Regions from separate parts of the Thioprofundum lithotrophicum genome, predicted to be linked through region 2. Evidence: predicted binding sites of a transcription regulator. Region 2 holds the regulator's gene; each other region holds the start of a gene.
What was found. Region 2 encodes sigma-54, which starts transcription at its own class of promoters, with help from an activator protein. Its sites were predicted from a motif close to TGGCANGNTNCNTGCTT; they were not measured.
Positions count from the first base shown of each region.

Region 1: ACZ5BH_RS10145 (flagellar protein MotY) is a predicted target of sigma-54. The motif match lies at 1,646-1,662, and genes of this name have one in related genera.
Region 3: glnA (glutamate--ammonia ligase) is a predicted target of sigma-54. The motif match lies at 1,631-1,647, and genes of this name have one in related genera.
Region 4: nirB (nitrite reductase large subunit NirB) is a predicted target of sigma-54. The motif match lies at 2,599-2,615, and genes of this name have one in related genera.

Region 1 is NZ_AP042379.1:2,148,234-2,152,444, forward strand. Features, by position in the region: gene ACZ5BH_RS10140 (FAD-dependent oxidoreductase) at 1-1,467, shown strand, start outside; gene ACZ5BH_RS10145 (flagellar protein MotY) at 1,673-2,536, shown strand; gene ACZ5BH_RS10150 (argininosuccinate synthase) at 2,634-3,851, shown strand; gene ACZ5BH_RS10155 (HvfX family Cu-binding RiPP maturation protein) at 3,864-4,211, opposite strand, start outside.
Region 2 is NZ_AP042379.1:481,732-485,942, reverse strand. Features, by position in the region: gene hprK (HPr(Ser) kinase/phosphatase) at 1-376, opposite strand, end outside; gene ptsN (PTS IIA-like nitrogen regulatory protein PtsN) at 387-845, opposite strand; gene hpf (ribosome hibernation-promoting factor, HPF/YfiA family) at 855-1,193, opposite strand; gene ACZ5BH_RS02240 (RNA polymerase factor sigma-54) at 1,211-2,680, opposite strand; gene lptB (LPS export ABC transporter ATP-binding protein) at 3,041-3,766, opposite strand; gene lptA (lipopolysaccharide transport periplasmic protein LptA) at 3,763-4,211, opposite strand, start outside.
Region 3 is NZ_AP042379.1:1,241,788-1,245,998, reverse strand. Features, by position in the region: gene ACZ5BH_RS05915 (tRNA (5-methylaminomethyl-2-thiouridylate)-methyltransferase) at 1-70, shown strand, start outside; gene ACZ5BH_RS05910 (sulfurtransferase TusA family protein) at 67-300, shown strand; gene ACZ5BH_RS05905 (cation diffusion facilitator family transporter) at 367-1,521, shown strand; gene glnA (glutamate--ammonia ligase) at 1,706-3,112, shown strand; gene ACZ5BH_RS05895 (DUF4124 domain-containing protein) at 3,318-3,905, shown strand.
Region 4 is NZ_AP042379.1:622,889-627,099, forward strand. Features, by position in the region: gene nirB (nitrite reductase large subunit NirB) at 99-2,540, opposite strand; gene ACZ5BH_RS02880 (NarK family nitrate/nitrite MFS transporter) at 3,022-4,211, shown strand, end outside.

The DNA.
Region 1 (4,211 bases), 1.3 Mb from region 2:
GACTACGACGTGGTGGTCATCGGCGGCGGCCCCGGCGGCGAGGACTGCGCCCGGGATCTGGTGGAGCACGGCTTCAAGGTGGCCATGATCAACGACTCGCCCCTGCCCGGCGGCGAGTGCCTGTGGCGTGGCTGCATTCCCTCCAAGGCCTGGCGGGCGGCGGCCGATCGCATTCGCGACCGTGCCCACGACAAGCTGCTCGGCATCAAGGGCACCGACAAGCCGAAGCTGGACTGGCAGCAGCTCGAGAAACACCGCCGCGAGGTACTCGAGACCCGCGGCAAGATGGCCCTGAACACCGACAAGGGCGTGAAGATCGACGTCATCCAGGGCTTCGCCAGCTTCGTCGATGATCATCACGTGTTCATCGACACCGGCGCAAACCTGACCGATCCCTTCACCCGTCCGCAGCCGGGCGAGGGCAAGGAGGGCCGCACCGTGAGCTTCGCCGTGGCGGTGATCGCCACCGGCGCGCCGCCCTTCGTGCCGCACATCCCCGGCGCCCACGAGGGCCTGGAATCGGGCGGCGTGCTCACCTCCGACACCGTCTGGAACCTGCCCGAGACGCCCAAGCGCCTTGGCGTCATCGGCGGCGGCGCCATCGGCGTGGAGATGGCCCAGATCTTCCAGGACTTCGGCACCAAGGTGTTGCTGCTCGAAGGCCAGGATCGGATCCTGGCCGAAGTGGAGCCGGAAGTGGCCAAACAGCTCACGGCCATCCTCGACGCCGATCCGCGCCTGACCATCGAGACGGCGGCCAGGGTCACCGGCATCAAGGGCGAGCCGGGCGCCATGAAGCTCACCTGGGAAGGTGCCGACGGCAAGAGCCACAGCTTCACCTGCGACTACGTGCTGATGGCCACCGGCAAGCGTCCGGTGCTCGAGCCCCTGAAGCTCGACAAGGCCGGCGTGGCCGTGGAGAACGGCGTGATCAAGGCCGACGCGCGCTGCCGCACCTCGGTGCCCCACATCTTCGCCGTGGGCGACGTGATCGGCGGCCTGATGCTGGCCCACACCGCCGGCCAGCAGGGCCGTGTCGCGGCCGCCACCATCGCCGGCGAGGACATGACCTACGACGAAACCAAGGACTCGGGCGTGATCTTCACCCGTCCCGAGGCCGCCTTCGTGGGCCTCTCCCTGGATCAGGCCAAGGCCCGCGGCATCGACGCCGCCGAGATCAAGGTGCCCATGAGCATCGATGCCAAGGCCATGATCACCGGCGAGACCCAGGGCCTGATCAAGCTGGTGGCCGACAAGGCCAGCCACCGGGTGATCGGCGTCCACTTCCTCGCCGACCACGCCGACACCCTGATCGGCGAGGGCGTGATGATGGTCGCCGGCGAGATGACCCTGGAACAGGTCGGCCACGCCATCCACCCCCACCCCACCCAGACCGAACTGTTCGGCGACCTGGCCCGCCGCCTCGCCTCCCGCCTGCGCCGCGCCGAACGGCGCAAGAACAAATAGCGGGGCTCGGTGGAAGAAACGCGGAGGGCGCAGAGACGCAGAGAGCGCAGAGTAGTGATGGATTTTGAGCGCAACGATTGCCCATCCATCAAGGATCGATAAATTCGAAAATCCTCTGTGAACTCGGCGTCTCTGCGCCCTCCGCGTTATTTGCAACCCGTTTGAATCGAAGCCAATCTGGCACGGCCGTTGCATTTTTCCGGGCATGAATGGAAAACTGTCGCTTTTCGCCGCCCTGCTGGCCGTGGCCCTGCCGCTGCGGGCAGACTATCGCTATATCCACGCGCCGCTGGATACGGCCGGTTGGGCCAGTGACGGGGATCGGTTGCAGTGTGTGCTCACCCACGTGATCCCGGGGTTCGGCCAGGCGGATTTTCTGCGCCGTCCCAAGCACGGGCTGATCTTCCGGATCCAGGTCCTGCGGGGGCCCAAGGCGGGCGGTACGGCCCGGCTGATGTCGTTGCCGCCGGAATGGAAGCACTTCACCCATCCCCGCAATCTGGGCACGGTGCCGGTGGTGCCTGGCAAGACCCCCTTCTATCTCAACAACGGCTGGGCCCGGCGGCTGCTGGCCGAGCTGGAGACCGGCATGATCCCTGTCCTGCGCTACCGGGACTGGGCCGATGGCAGCGACATCGTCGAGCTGCGCCTGACCAGCCTGCGCTTCGGCGAGGCCTGGTCGCGTTTCCAGCATTGCGAACAGAACCTGCTGGGGTACGATTTCGACGACGTGCGTCACACCGTCTTCCAGTATGCCTTCGGCCAGACCTCGCTCGATGCGGGCATGCGCGCGCGTCTGGATCAGATCGCCGAATACCTGCAAATCGACCCTTCCGTGAAGCGGATCCGCATCGACGGCTGGACCGACAGCAAGGGCTTTGCCCGCATCAACCTCAAGGTGGCGCGCAAGCGGGCCGAGGCGGTGCGTGATTACCTGATCGGCAAGGGCTTGCCGGCGGCGCTGTTCCGGGTCGTACCCCACCACGAGAAAGACGTGAAGTTCAGCAACCGCACCCAGGCCGGTCGCAACCGCAACCGGCGGGTGGAGATCACGCTCATGAAAGGGTAAGTCCGGCACGTTCGTGCTGCCCATTTTGGTTCCGAAATCGGTATAATTCCGCTCTTTCCCGGCCCGCCGGGCAGCGATTCGACGCGACGGAGAACCCATGAGCGAGATCAAGAAAGTGGTCCTGGCCTATTCCGGTGGCCTGGACACCTCCATCATCCTCAAGTGGCTGCAGGACACCTATGGCTGCGAAGTGGTCACCTTCACCGCCGACATCGGCCAGGGTGAGGAGGTGGAGCCGGCCCGGGCCAAGGCCGAGGCGCTGGGCGTGAAGGAGATCTACATCGAGGATCTGCGCGAGGACTTCGCCCGCGATTACGTCTTCCCCATGTTCCGGGCCAATGCGGTGTACGAGGGCGAATACCTGCTGGGCACCTCCATCGCCCGGCCACTGATCGCCCGGCGGCTGGTGGAAATCGCCCGCGAGACCGGCGCCGACGCCATCGCCCACGGCGCCACCGGCAAGGGCAACGACCAGGTGCGTTTCGAACTGGGCGCCTATGCCCTGATGCCGGAGGTCCGGATCATCGCGCCCTGGCGGGAATGGGATCTCAATTCCCGGGAGAAGCTCATGGCCTATGCCGAGCAGCACGGCATCCCGGTCGATTTCAAGCAGGGCAAGAAGTCGCCCTATTCCATGGACGCCAACCTGCTGCACATTTCCTACGAGGGCGGGATTCTGGAAGACCCCTGGGCCGAGCCCGAGGAAGACATGTGGCGCTGGACCGTCTCGCCCGAGCAGGCGCCAGACGCACCCCGCTACATCGAGCTGACCTTCGAGAAAGGGGACGTGGTGGCCATCGACGGCGAGGCCATGAGCCCGGCCACGGTCATGGAGACCCTCAACCGGATCGGCGGCGAGCACGGCATCGGTCGTGACGACATCGTGGAGAACCGCTACGTGGGCATGAAGTCCCGCGGCTGCTACGAAACGCCGGCCGGCACCATCCTGCTCAGGGCCCATCGGGCCATGGAATCCCTGACCCTGGATCGGGAAGTGGCCCACCTCAAGGACGAACTGATGCCCCGTTACGCCACCCTGATCTACAACGGTTACTGGTGGTCGCCGGAGCGGGAGATGCTGCAGGCGATGATCGACGCTTCCCAGGCCACGGTCAACGGCGTGGTGCGCCTGAAGCTCTACAAGGGCAACGTGATCGTGGTCGGCCGCAAGTCCGACACCGACAGCCTGTTCGACGAGAGCATCGCCACCTTCGAGGACGATGCCGGCGCCTACGATCAGAAGGATGCGGAGGGCTTCATCAAGCTCAATGCCCTGCGCCTGCGGATCCGCGCCCAGCGTCAGCGCCGCGGCTGAGCGGCGCCATGTTCAGGCGCAGTCGGCGCGCAGACCGTAGCGGCGGGCGAGCCAGGCATCCAGACTGAGCTTGCCGGGGCCGCTGAACAGCAGCGGCAGGAACATGATCAGATACATCAGGGGCAACTGGTAGCCGTTGTTGCAGACGTTGTAGCCGTTGCCGGCATGCACGCTATACCAGGCCACCAGGGTCAGGATGATCAGCGCAAGGCTGAAGAAGCGGGTACCCAGCCCCAGCACCAGGCCGAGGGCGCCCAGCAGCTCGAACCAGGTGGAGAGGAACCAGCTGATGTCGGGTGGCATGAGGTTGAAGGGAAAGGGAAACTGATCCTGGATCTGGCCGAACCAGTTCTCGCCCCT
Region 2 (4,211 bases):
GGGTGTCGACGAGGTGGCCGGCGGGACGGGGCGAGGTGAGGACGGGGATGCCGGCCGCGCCGGCCCGGTCCCGCAGGTCGGGCGGCACCGGCAGGGCGTCGCTCACGATCAGGATTTCGGTGGGGGGCTGGAGGATCCGCGCGATGGCGTCGTGCCGCGAGTTGGCGCCGAGCTGGTCCAGATAGGCCAGTTCGGTCTGGCCGAGCACCTGGATGGGGTTCGGCCGCACCGGGTTGAGATAGCCCACGGCGTTGCCGCCGGCCTCGCGCAGGCGGGATTCGTCCAGGGCCCGATCCCGGGCGGCGGGCGCCGCCTGCCAGGCCAGGTCCAGGCTCGCCTGCAGGGGGTCGAGAAGTTGCCGGGCGGTCAGCGCCACGGGGCCGGCGTCAGGCCGCGGGTTGCCATTGCCGCAGCAGGTTCAGGATCTCGGCCGGGCTGCGGCAGGCCCGCAGCCGCTGGCGGAATTCGCTCTCCTGGAACAGGCTGGCGAGCATGGCCAGGATGCGCAGGTGATCCTCGGTGGCCTGCTCCGGCACGATGAGGGCGAACAGCAGATCCACCGGCTGATCGTCGATGGCATCGAAGTCCACGCCCTGGCGCAGGTGGATCAGGGCGGCGGTGGTGTGGTCGGTGTTCTTGAGCCGGCCGTGGGGAATGGCCACGCCGCTGCCGATCCCAGTGCCGCCCAGGCGCTCCCGGGAGAGCAGGGCGTCGAAGATGTCTTCGGCGCTGCCGGGCTGATCGTGGGCGATCAGTTCGCTGAGCGCTTCCAGGGCGCGCTTCTTGCTGTGCGCGTTCACATCGATGGCGATGCGATCGGGCGAGAGGAGATCGGTCAGTTGCATGGCGGCGGTTCAGGCTTCCCCGGAGATGTCCTGCTGCTTGCGTTCGGCTCCTTCGCTGCGGCGGTGATCGGTGAGCTTTTCCTTGTGCTTGCGGATCTGGCGGTCCAGCTTGTCGGCCAGTTCGTCGATGGCCGCGTAGAGGTTGCCGTTCTCGGCTTCGGCGAACAGATCCTTGCCGCTGACGTGCACCGTGGCTTCGGCCTTCTGACGTTCCTTCTCCACGCTGAGGATCACATGGGCGTTGGTGACATGGTCGAAGTGGCGTTCCAGCCGGGCCAGCTTGCTGGTGACGTAGTCGTGCATGGCGTCGGTGATTTCCACGTGGTGACCGGTGACGTTCAGTTGCATGGCGGGCTCCTTGTTGTTCAGGCCAGACGTTTGCGTTCGTTGGAGGGAGGGATGTTCATGGCTTCGCGGTACTTGGCCACCGTGCGGCGGGCCACGTTGATGCCCTGCTCGGCGAGGATGCCGGCCAGCTTGCTGTCGCTGAGGGGCTTTTTCGGATCCTCCTCGGCGATCAGCTTGCGGATCCGCGCGCGGATCGCGGTGGCCGAGCATTCGCCGCCATCGGCGGTGGAGACGTGGCTGGAGAAGAAGTACTTGAGTTCGAAGATGCCGCGGGGCGTGTGCATGTACTTCTTGTTGGTGACCCGCGAGATGGTCGATTCATGCATGTCCACCGCTTCGGCGATGTCGTGCAGCACCAGGGCCTGCATGGCTTCCTCGCCGTGTTCGAGGAAGCCGGTCTGGCGCTCGACGATGGCGGTGGCGACCTTGAGCAGGGTCTCGTTGCGACTCATCAGGCTCTTGATGAACCAGCGGGCTTCCTGGAGCTGGTTCTTGATGTAGGTGTTGTCTTCGGGGTTGCGCACTTCCCGGGCCAGGCTGGCGTAGGTGGGGTTGACCCGCAGGCGGGGCGCGGCGTCGGGATTGAGTTCCACCTTCCAGCGGTCGCCCACCTTGGTGACGATCACGTCGGGCACGATGTATTCGGGCTGCTGATCGGTGATCTGGCTGCCGGGCCGCGGATTGAGCGACTGGATGAGCTGCAGCACTTCCTTGAGCGTGTCCTCGTCGAGTTTCATGCGCCGCATGATCTGGGCATAGTCGCGCGCGGCGAGGCGCTCGAAGTGCTGCTCCACCAGGGCCATGGCCTGGGCCAGGCGGGGATGGTCGATGGGATACTGGCGCAGTTGCAGGAGCAGGCTTTCGCGCAGATCCCGGGCGGCGATGCCGGGCGGGTCGAAGTTCTGGATGCGGTGCAGTACCGCCTCGATTTCCTCCGGCGCCAGTTCCTGTTCGCCGGCCAGGGCTTCGTGGATCTCCTCGACGCTCAGGGTCAGGAAGCCGTCGTCGCCGATGGCGTCGATGATGAACTCGGCGATGGCCCGATCCGTGGGGCTGAAGGGGGTGAGATCCATCTGCCAGGTGAGGTGTTCGTGCAGGCTGGTGCCGCCGGGGCGGCTGTTGTATTCGATCTCGCGCGGGTCGAAGTCGCTGGCGGGGGCGCTGCCCGGGCCCACCGGGGCCAGGCTGTCGTAGATGTCGTCCCAGTTGGAGTCGACCGGCAGATCCTCGGGGATGTCGCTGGCGCCGTCGGCGGGCGTCTCGCTCAGGGCTTCCTCGGTGGCCTCGACGGGCTCGCCCGGCGCGGCCTCGGCCTCGGGACCGGCATCGCCGTCCTCGTCCATCTCCAGCAGGGGGTTGGCGTCGAGGGCCTCCTGGATCTCGGTCTGCAATTCCAGCGAGGATAGCTGCAGGAGCCGGATGGCTTGCTGCAACTGGGGGGTCATGGTCAGGTGCTGACCGAGACGGAGTTGTAGGGTCTGTTTCATCGATCCGGTTCGGGGGTACCACGGGCCGGCGGCTTTCGCGGCGGCAGAATCAATTCTAGCCCGGATATTGCACCAAGTCGAGGACGGGCGGACGAACAAGTCTTTGAGTGATAAAGATTTGTTGATGCCTTGAGACGATTTCTCCAAGGTCATTCTTTCCGCCCGTCCTCTGTGCCGGCCCTTGCGGCTTTTCGCTCGCGCTCGCTTGCGCTTCACGAAAGACGTAGCGTTGGCTACGCCTTTCGCTCCAGCGCGGCGCGAGCGCGGCTGCAAAGACCGCAATCATCCGGCACCTTGGTGCAATATCCGGGCTCGCCTATTTCTTGCATGAAAGCAGGGCGAGGGCAGAGGGGTTGCGTTTCACAACCGGAACTGTTCGCCCAGGTAGACCTTGCGCACCTGGGGATCGGCCAGCAGGCTGTCGGGGTCGCCCTGGGCGATGACACGCCCGGCGTTCATGATGTAGGCCCGTTCGCAGATCCCCAGGGTTTCGCGCACGTTGTGATCGGTGATCAGCACGCCGATGTCCCGCGCCTTGAGGTGGCGGATGATGGCCTGGATGTCGAGCACCGAGATGGGATCGACGCCGGCGAAGGGTTCGTCGAGCAGCACGAAGCGCGGTTCCATGGCCAGGGTGCGGGCGATCTCCACCCGCCGCCGTTCGCCGCCGGAGAGGCTCTGGCCGAGATTGTTGCGAATGTGGCCGATGTGCAGCTCGTCGAGCAGGGCCTCGAGCCGCTCCTCGCGCTGGGTGCGATCCAGATCCGGGCGCAGTTCGAGGATCGCCATGATGTTGTCGGCCGCGGTGAGCTTGCGGAACACCGAAGCTTCCTGGGGCAGGTAGCCGATGCCGAGGCGGGCCCGCTGGTGCATGGCCAGGCGGGTGATGTCCCGCTCGTCCAGCGCGATGCGCCCCGCGTCGGCCGGCACCAGCCCCACCACCATGTAGAAGGAGGTGGTCTTGCCGGCGCCGTTGGGGCCGAGCAGGCCCACCACCTCGCCGCTGTCGATGCGCATGGAGACGCCGTCGACCACGTTGCGGCCCTTGTAGCGCTTGACCAGATCCCGGACCTGCAGGGTGCTCATGGCGGGCTCTCGGTTTCTTCCGCCGGCGGCTGGATGGTGATGTGCACCCGGCCCTCGCCGGCGCGGGCCTTCACCGTGGCGGCGGCGATGTCGTAGATCAGGTGTTCCCCCCGGAAGCGGTTCGGGCCCTGTTCCACCTGCGCGTCGCGATCCAGGTGGACGGTGCGGCTGGCCACTTCGTATTCCATGCGCCGGGCCGAGGCATGGACCGGCGGCTGTTCGGGCGCCGGGGTCTGGATCAGGGTGGCGGGTCGGCCCTCGACGATGATGCGCTGCAGGCGATCGCCCTCGAGGTGTACCACCAGGCGGTCGCCGGTGACGCGCAGGCTGCCCTGGGTGAGGGTCACGTCGCCGGTGTATTCGCTGTAGCCGCGCTGTTCGTCCACCACCACCTGGCGGGCACGGATGTCGATCGGTTGCCGGCGATCCGACTCCAGGGCCATCA
Region 3 (4,211 bases), 760 kb from region 2:
CGGCGAGCCCCGCCGCCTCGAGGTGGAACCCCTGCATCCCAACGACATCGATCCGGCCTGGCACGTATGAGCGAAACCCGCGAACTCGACGCCCGCCGCCTGCTCTGCCCCCTGCCGGTGATCCGCACCCAGGACGCCGTCGAGCATATGCAGCCCGGCCAGCGCCTACGCATCATCGCCACCGATCCCGGCGTGAAGAACGACATCCCCGCCTGGTGCCGGATCAACGGCCACAGTGTCGAGTCGATCGAGGAGCAGGGCGACGAGATCCTCATCACCATCACCGTCGGCGAGGGATGACCGGCCCCGGAAGGAAAGAAGAAAACGCCTGCAGGAGCAGCGCGAGCCGCGAAAATCAATGATCACATGACCGATTCCCCCGAAAAAACCGCCCGCCAGCACCGCCACGACGAGACGGTGCGGATCACCGTCATCGGCGCGGTGGTGGACTTCCTGCTGGCCGTGGTGAAGATCGTGGTGGGCTTCCTGGCCCACTCCCAGTCGCTGATCGCCGACGGCATCCACTCCCTCTCGGATCTGGTCACCGACGCGGTGGTGCTGTATGCCGCCCGGCATGCCCATCAGGACGCCGACGAGGATCACCCCTACGGCCACGGCCGATTCGAGACCATCGCCACCGTGGCGCTGGGCATCGCCCTGATGGGCCTGGCGGTGGGCATCGCCCTGGACGCGGTTTACCGGCTGGTGGAGGGCGAGCCCCATGCCCTGCCGGGGGCCGCGGCGCTGGTGGTGGCCGGGCTGTCGGTGCTGTCGAAGGAGATCCTCTACCGATATACCGTGTTCGTGGCCGAGCGTCACAACTCGCCCATGCTCAAGGCCAATGCCTGGCACCACCGTTCCGACGCCCTGTCCTCCGTGGTGGTGCTGTTCGGCGTCGGCGGGGCCATGGCCGGCTACTGGTACCTGGATGGCCTCGCGGCCATCGGCGTGGGCCTGATGATCGCGAAGATCGGCTGGGATCTGGCCTGGAACGCGGTGCGCGAACTGGTGGACACGGCCCTGGAGCCGGAGCGGGTGGAGGCCATCCGCAAGGCGATCCTCGACGTGGACGGGGTCATCTCCCTGCACATCCTGCGCAGCCGGCGCATGGGCGGCGAGGCCCTGGTGGACGTGCACATCCAGGTCTCGCCCACCATCTCGGTGTCGGAGGGCCATTACGTCAGCGAGACGGTGCGCCGGCGGGTGATCGCCGAGATCGACGAGGTGACCGATGTCATGGTGCACATTGACCCGGAGGACGACGAAGCGGTACCCTCGCCTCCGGATCTGCCGCTGCGCAGCGAACTGCTGGAGCGTCTGCTGCGCCACTGGCAGGAGATCGAGGCGGCCCGGCAGATCCTGGACGTGACCCTGCACTATCTGGAAGGGCACATCCAGGTGATTCTGCACCTGCCCGTGGAAACGCTGGCCGAGACTTCGGCCGAGGCACTGGCACGGCGGTTCCGCGAGGCCGCGGTCCCGGAACGCTGTGTTTCGCGGGTGGATCTGTGCTTTCAATGAAGCACTGTTTTGGTGCAAACAATAACAGAGGTGTTCCATTCTGGTGCACCAAGACCGTCAGTTTCGGGGGAATGTCACGCTTTCCTTTTGAAAACAATCGCTTGCCTTGTGGCATGTTTCATGCACCAGGTGGGCATCGGTTTTTTCACGCTAGCCACACTTTTCAATCTCTGGAGAGGCTCACATGTCTGACAACGTTCTGAAGATGATCAAGGACAACGGAGTCAAGTTCGTCGACTTCCGTTTCACCGACACCAAGGGCAAGGAGCAACACGTCTCGGTGCCGGCGCACACCGTGGACGCCGATCTGTTCACCGACGGCAAGATGTTCGACGGTTCCTCCATCGCCGGCTGGAAGGGCATCAACGAGTCGGACATGATCCTGATGCCCGATGCCGAAACCGCCGTGATGGATCCCTTCACCGACGAGCCGACCCTGATCCTCACCTGTGACGTGATCGAGCCGGCCACCGGCCAGGGCTACGAGCGCGATCCCCGCTCCCTGGCCAAGCGCGCCGAGGCCTACCTGAAGTCCACCGGCATCGCCGATACCGCCTACTTCGGTCCCGAGCCCGAGTTCTTCGTCCTCGACGACGTGCGCTGGGGGGCCGACATGAGCGGCGCCTTCTACAAGGTGGACTCGGAAGAGGCCGACTGGAACTCGGAAAAGGTCTACGAAGACGGCAACATCGGCCACCGTCCCGGTCCCAAGGGCGGCTACTTCCCGGTGCCCCCGGTCGACTCCCTGAACGACATGCGCGCCGCCATGGTCCTGGCCATGGAAGAGATGGGCGTGGTCTGCGAGGTGCATCACCACGAAGTGGCCACCGCCGGCCAGTGCGAGATCGGCACCCAGTTCAACACCCTGGTGCGCCGCGCCGACTGGAACCAGATCCTCAAGTACTGCGTGCACAACGTCGCGCACATCTACGGCAAGACCGCCACCTTCATGCCCAAGCCGCTGGTGGGTGACAACGGCAACGGCATGCACGTGCACCAGTCGCTGGCCAAGGACGGGCAGAACCTGTTCTCGGGCGATCAGTACGGCGGCCTCTCCGAGCTGGCCCTGTACTACATCGGCGGCATCATCAAGCACGCCAAGGCCCTCAACGCCCTGACCAACGCCTCCACCAACTCCTACAAGCGTCTGGTGCCCGGCTTCGAGGCCCCCGTGCTGCTGGCCTACTCGGCCCGCAACCGCTCCGCCTCCATCCGCATCCCCTACGTCTCCAACCCGAAGGCCCGACGCATCGAGGTGCGCTTCCCGGATCCCACCGGCAACCCGTACCTGTCCTTCTCGGCCATGCTCATGGCCGGCCTCGACGGCATCCAGAACAAGATCCACCCGGGCGATGCCGCCGACAAGGATCTCTACGAGCTGCCGCCGGAAGAGCTCAAGGACATCCCCACCGTCTGCTCCTCGCTGGAAGAGGCCCTGGAGAACCTGGACAAGGATCGCGCCTTCCTCACCGCCGGCGGCGTGTTCACCGACGACATGATCGACGCCTACATCGAACTCAAGATGGAAGAAGTCACGCGCCTGCGCATGACCACCCATCCCGTCGAGTTCGACATGTACTACTCGCTCTGATCGACGGTCCGTCAGCGCAAGAGAAAACGCCCCCGCATTTGCGGGGGCGTTTTCGTCTGTGCGACCCCCTTTCCGCGTTCTGAAAAAGCCATGATGCAGGCTGGCGCAAGCGCAGCGGAGCCGGCAACGCCCGCATGTCGGTGTTCCGGAACCGGCGATTCTCCTTTCGGTTGTCCTGCCACAGCGATTCGTCTATTCTCGGGGCATGCGCATCCTGATCCTGCTGCTGTCCCTGAGCCTTTCCCTGTCCCTCGCGGCACAGGAAAAGGTTTACAAGAAGGTCCATCCCGACGGCACCGTCGAATACAGCGACAAGCCCATCGAAGGCGGCGAACTGATGAACGTCCCCAGGGGCACGATCATCACCATGCCCAAGCCCTCCGGCTTCAAGGCGGCGGAAACCACCGCCGATCGCAAGGCCGCCGCCCGCAAGCAGGCCGAGGAACACGCTGCGGCCTATACCCGTTTCGAGATCCTGCGGCCGAAGGACGACGAAGCCATCCGCAGCAACGCCGGCAACCTGACCGCCCAGCTCGCCCTCGAGCCCGGCATCGTCGAAGGCGACCGGCTGCGCTGGAAGCTCGACGGCAATCCCATCGAAGGCGCCGGCGGCCTCACCCTGATCCTGCGCAACGTGGATCGCGGCACCCACACCCTGCAGGCGGAAATTCTCGACGCCGACGGCAAGGTGGTCAAGCGCACCCCCGTCATCACCTTCCATCTCCTGCGCTACGCCGGCGGCCCGGTCCCCCTCGGCCAGACCCCCTCCACCCCGACCGGCCTGCCCCAATAAGAAGTTCCAAATATCAGACCATGGTGCGTCGTGTGCACTGAGCCCTGCGGGACAGGGAGCCGTTTCGTGACCTTCGGCCGCAGGGATGCGGCCGTAGAGCCTACAGGGATGTATTCACGGCGCGTCACGAAACGGCTCCCTGTCCCGCAGGGCGATGTTGGTATCAGATACCCCCGTCTGACTGATCCGGTATTTGGAACTTTCATTTAACCCGAGATCATGCCGAGCGGGCTTCAGCCCGACACGCCACCCAGTTTGCACCAATTTGGTGCAAATAATCCGCCCATCGGTTATCCTGTTTGCCCA
Region 4 (4,211 bases), 140 kb from region 2:
TGAAGAGTGATATGGACTCTTTGCACATCAACCCCTTCAGCACGAAACTCTGTGATCTCTGCGTCTCTGCGCCCTCTGCGTTCCTTCCACCATATCCTTTACGAAGCCACCACCTTGAGCGGTTCGAATTCGACCCGCTTGGCTTCGTTTTCGGCCATTTCCTTCCAGGGGTCCTGCTGGGCGTATTTCTGGGCTTCCCGGAAGCGTTCGGCGAGGGCCTTGCGCTTGGCTTCGTCCTCGACGATCTGTTCCTTGACCCAGGCCAGGCCGACCCGTTCGATCCAGGGGGCGGTGCGTTCCAGATAGTGGGCATGCTCGCGGTAGAGCTGCATGAAGGCGGCCACGTATTCGAGCACTTCTTCCTCGGTCTTGACGTGCACCAGGAAGTCGGTGGCACGAACCTTCACGCCGCCGTTGCCGCCCACGTGGATCTCGTAACCGGAATCCACGCAGACCACGCCCAGGTCCTTGATGGTGGCCTCGGCGCAGTTGCGCGGGCAGCCGGAGGCGGCCATCTTGAACTTGTGCGGCGTCCAGGAACCCCAGGTGAGCTTCTCCATCTCGATGCCGAGGTGGGTGGAGTCCTGGGTGCCGAAACGGCACCATTCCTTGCCCACGCAGGTCTTGACCGTGCGCAGGGCCTTGCCGTAGGCATGGCCCGAGACGAAGCCGGCCTCTTCCAGATCCTTCCAGATGTGCGGCAACTGCTCCTTCTTCAGGCCATACAGGCCGATGCGCTGGCCGCCGGTGACGTGCACGTACTTGACGCCGTACTTCTCCGCCACCTCGGCGATCTTCATCAGCTCCTTCGGGCTGGTGCCGCCACCCCACATGCGCGGGATCACCGAGTAGGTGCCGTCCTTCTGGATGTTGGCGTGGGCACGCTCGTTGATGAAGCGCGACTGGCTGTCGTCCTGGTATTCGCCCGGCCATTCGCACAGCAGGTAGTAGTTGAGGGCGGTGCGGCACTTGGGACAGCCGTCGGGCGTCTTCCAGTCCAGGGCCTGCATCACGGCCGGGATGTCCTTGAGCTGCTGCTTGCGGATCTGCTCGCGCACCTCGTCGTGGGTCTTGTCGGTGCAGCCACACAGGGGCTTGAGGTGCGGCGCGGTGGAATAGTCGCCGCCCACCACGTGGGCCAGCAGGGCCTCCACCAGGCCGGTGCAGGAGCCGCAGGAGCTGGACGCCTTGGTGTGGGCGCGCACGTCCTCCAGGGTGAAGAGCTTCTTCTCGGTGATGGCCTTGACGATGTCGCCCTTGCACACGCCGTTGCAGCCGCAGATCTCGGCATCGTCGGGCATGGCGGCCACCCGGTTCTGCTCGCCGTGCCCCGAATCGCCCAGATGCGCCTGACCGAACAGGATGTGCTCGCGCATCTCGGAGATGTCGGTGCCGTCGCGCATCAGATCGAAGTACCAGGAACCGTCGATGGTGTCGCCGTACATGACGGCGCCCTTGATCCGGTTGTCCTGCACCACCAGCTTGCGATACACGCCGCGCGAGGCATCCTGGAAGACCAATTCCTCGGTGTTGTCGTCGCCGAGGAAGTCGCCGGCCGAGAACAGATCGATGCCGGTGACCTTGAGCTTGGTGGAGGTGACCGTGCCCTCGTAACGGCCGATGCCGTACTGGGCCAGGTGGTTGGCGCAAACCTTGGCCATCTCGAACAGGGGCGCCACCAGGCCGTAGGTGACGCCACGATGCTGTACGCATTCGCCCACGGCATAGATCCGCGGGTCGAAGGTCTGCAGGGTGTCGTTGACCACGATGCCCCGCTCGCAGTGGATGCCGGCCTCCTTGGCCAGTTCGATGTTGGGGCGGATGCCCACGGCCATCACCACCAGATCGGCATACAGCTCGGTGCCGTCCTTGAAGCGCACCTTCTCCACCCGATCCTTGCCCACGATGGCCTCGGTCTCGGCCGGCATGAGGAAGTTCATGCCCCGCTCCTCGAGGTTCTTGCGCAGCATCTCGGCCGCGGGGCGGTCGAGCTGGCGCTCCATGAGGATGTCCATGATGTGCACCACGGTCACGCTCATGCCCTGCTGCATCAGGCCGTTGGCCGCTTCCAGGCCCAGCAGGCCACCGCCGATGACCACGGCGTGCTTGCCCTGCTTCGCGGCCGCGATCATGCTGTCCACGTCGTGGATGTCGCGGAAGCTCACCACCCCGTCCAGATCCTTGCCCGGGATGGGCAGGATGAAGGGCCGCGAGCCGGTGGCGATGAGCAGGCGATCGTAGTCGGCCTCGGTGCCGTCCTCGGCGATCACCTTGCGTCTGACGCGGTCGATCTTCACCACCTTTTTGCCCTTGTGCAGGGTGATCCCGTTGTCGGCGTACCACTGCTCGTCGTTGAGCATGATCTCGTCGATGGTCTTCTCGCCGGCCAGCACCGGCGAGAGCATGATCCGGTTGTAGTTGCCGTAGGGCTCGTCGCCGAAGACGGTGATGTCGTAGGCATCGGGGGCCACCTTGAGCAGTTCTTCCACGGTGCGGATCCCTGCCATGCCGTTCCCGATGACAACCAGTTTCTCTTTCATGCGTAGCTCCAGATGAATAGCGTGCGTTGCGTGATGCCTGTCAGGTCTGCACCCCTTTCAGCAACTACCGTGCCATTCATTAGAAATTCATAAAACAATCCGTAACCGTTTGTTTTTAATTGAATTATTTTTTACATTCCCCCTCGTTTCGCAGGGACACTCTCCCTGCCCTGCCGGGACGGTTGCACCAAGATGGTGCACACCCTCTTCCTGCCCGCCCTTCACGCCCCAAAGCGCAACGCCGGCGCGCCGGCGGCACCGGCATGGGGCATGCGCCCCTGTCCACCGCCACGGCCGGAGACTGCACCAACATCAGTCACGGCTGATAGAGGCGCCGTCCGGCTGCACTCCGGCTGTGCATGAAAACCACTCGCTCAAACGGGTTTTTCCTTTTTATTCAATGTCTTATGATAATGGCACGCTAATTGCTGTAGAGCCGGCAACATCTTGCAACCCTTTTGCCTTGCCGCTGGAGACCACCATGTCCGTCATCGACCACAGCAAGATCAACCTGCTGTCGTTCTCCGGAAAGATGCGCATCCTGCATCTGACCTGGTTCGCCTTCTTCCTGAGCTTCTTCGTCTGGTTCAACCACGCGCCCCTGCTGGGCGCCATGCGCGACACCCTCGGCCTCACCGATCAGCAGATCAAGACCCTGCTGATCCTCAACGTGGCCCTGACCATTCCGGGGCGGATCATCATCGGCATGCTCACCGACGCCTTCGGCCCGCGCCGGGTCTATTCGGGCCTGCTGTTCGTCTCGGCCTTCCTCTGTTTCGGTTTCGCCGTGGCCGACACCTATGAACAACTGGCCATGATGCGCTTCCTGCTCGGCTTCGCCGGCGCCGGCTTCGTGATCGGCATCCGCATGATCTCCGAATGGTTCCCGGCCAAGCAGGCAGGCGTGGCCCAGGGGATCTACGGCGGCTGGGGCAACTTCGGCTCCGCCGGCGCTGCGCTGGTCCTGCCCACCCTGGCCCTGCTGTTCGGCGGCGACGACGGCTGGCGCTGGGCCATCGGCACCACCGGCCTGCTGGCCCTGATCTATTCGGCCGTGTACTTCTTCTCGGTGACCGACACGCCCAAGGGCTCCACCTATTTCAAGCCCAGGCGCAACGGCGCGCTGGAGATCACCAGCCCCGGTGACTTCTTTCTCTACATCCTGATGAACGTCCCCCTGTACGCGGCCCTGGGCGTACTGGCCTGGAAGCTCGGCCCGGCCAACCTGGGCATGCTGAGCGAAGCGGTGACCGACATCATCTATGCCATCCTCGGCAGCCTGTTTCTGTTCCAGACCTTTCGCATCTACCAGATCAACGGCCACGTGTTCCGCGAGCCGGTGCCGGACATCGAACGCTACAAGTTCAAGCAGGTGGCGGCGCTGGATCTGGCCTACATGGTCACCTTCGGCTCCGAGCTGGCCGTGGTCTCCATGCTGCCGCTGTTCTTCCAGGACACCTTCAACCTCTCGGCGGTGGCGGCCGGCGCCATCGCCTCGGTGTTTGCCGGGCTGAACCTCATCATGCGCCCGGCCGGCGGCTGGATCTCGGACCGCTTCGGCCGCAAGCGCTCCCTGGCGGTGATCCTGGCCGGGCTGGCCGTGGGCTACTTCCTGATGAGCTTCATGGACGCGAGCTGGCCCATTGCCGCGGCCGTGGCGGTGGTGGTGTT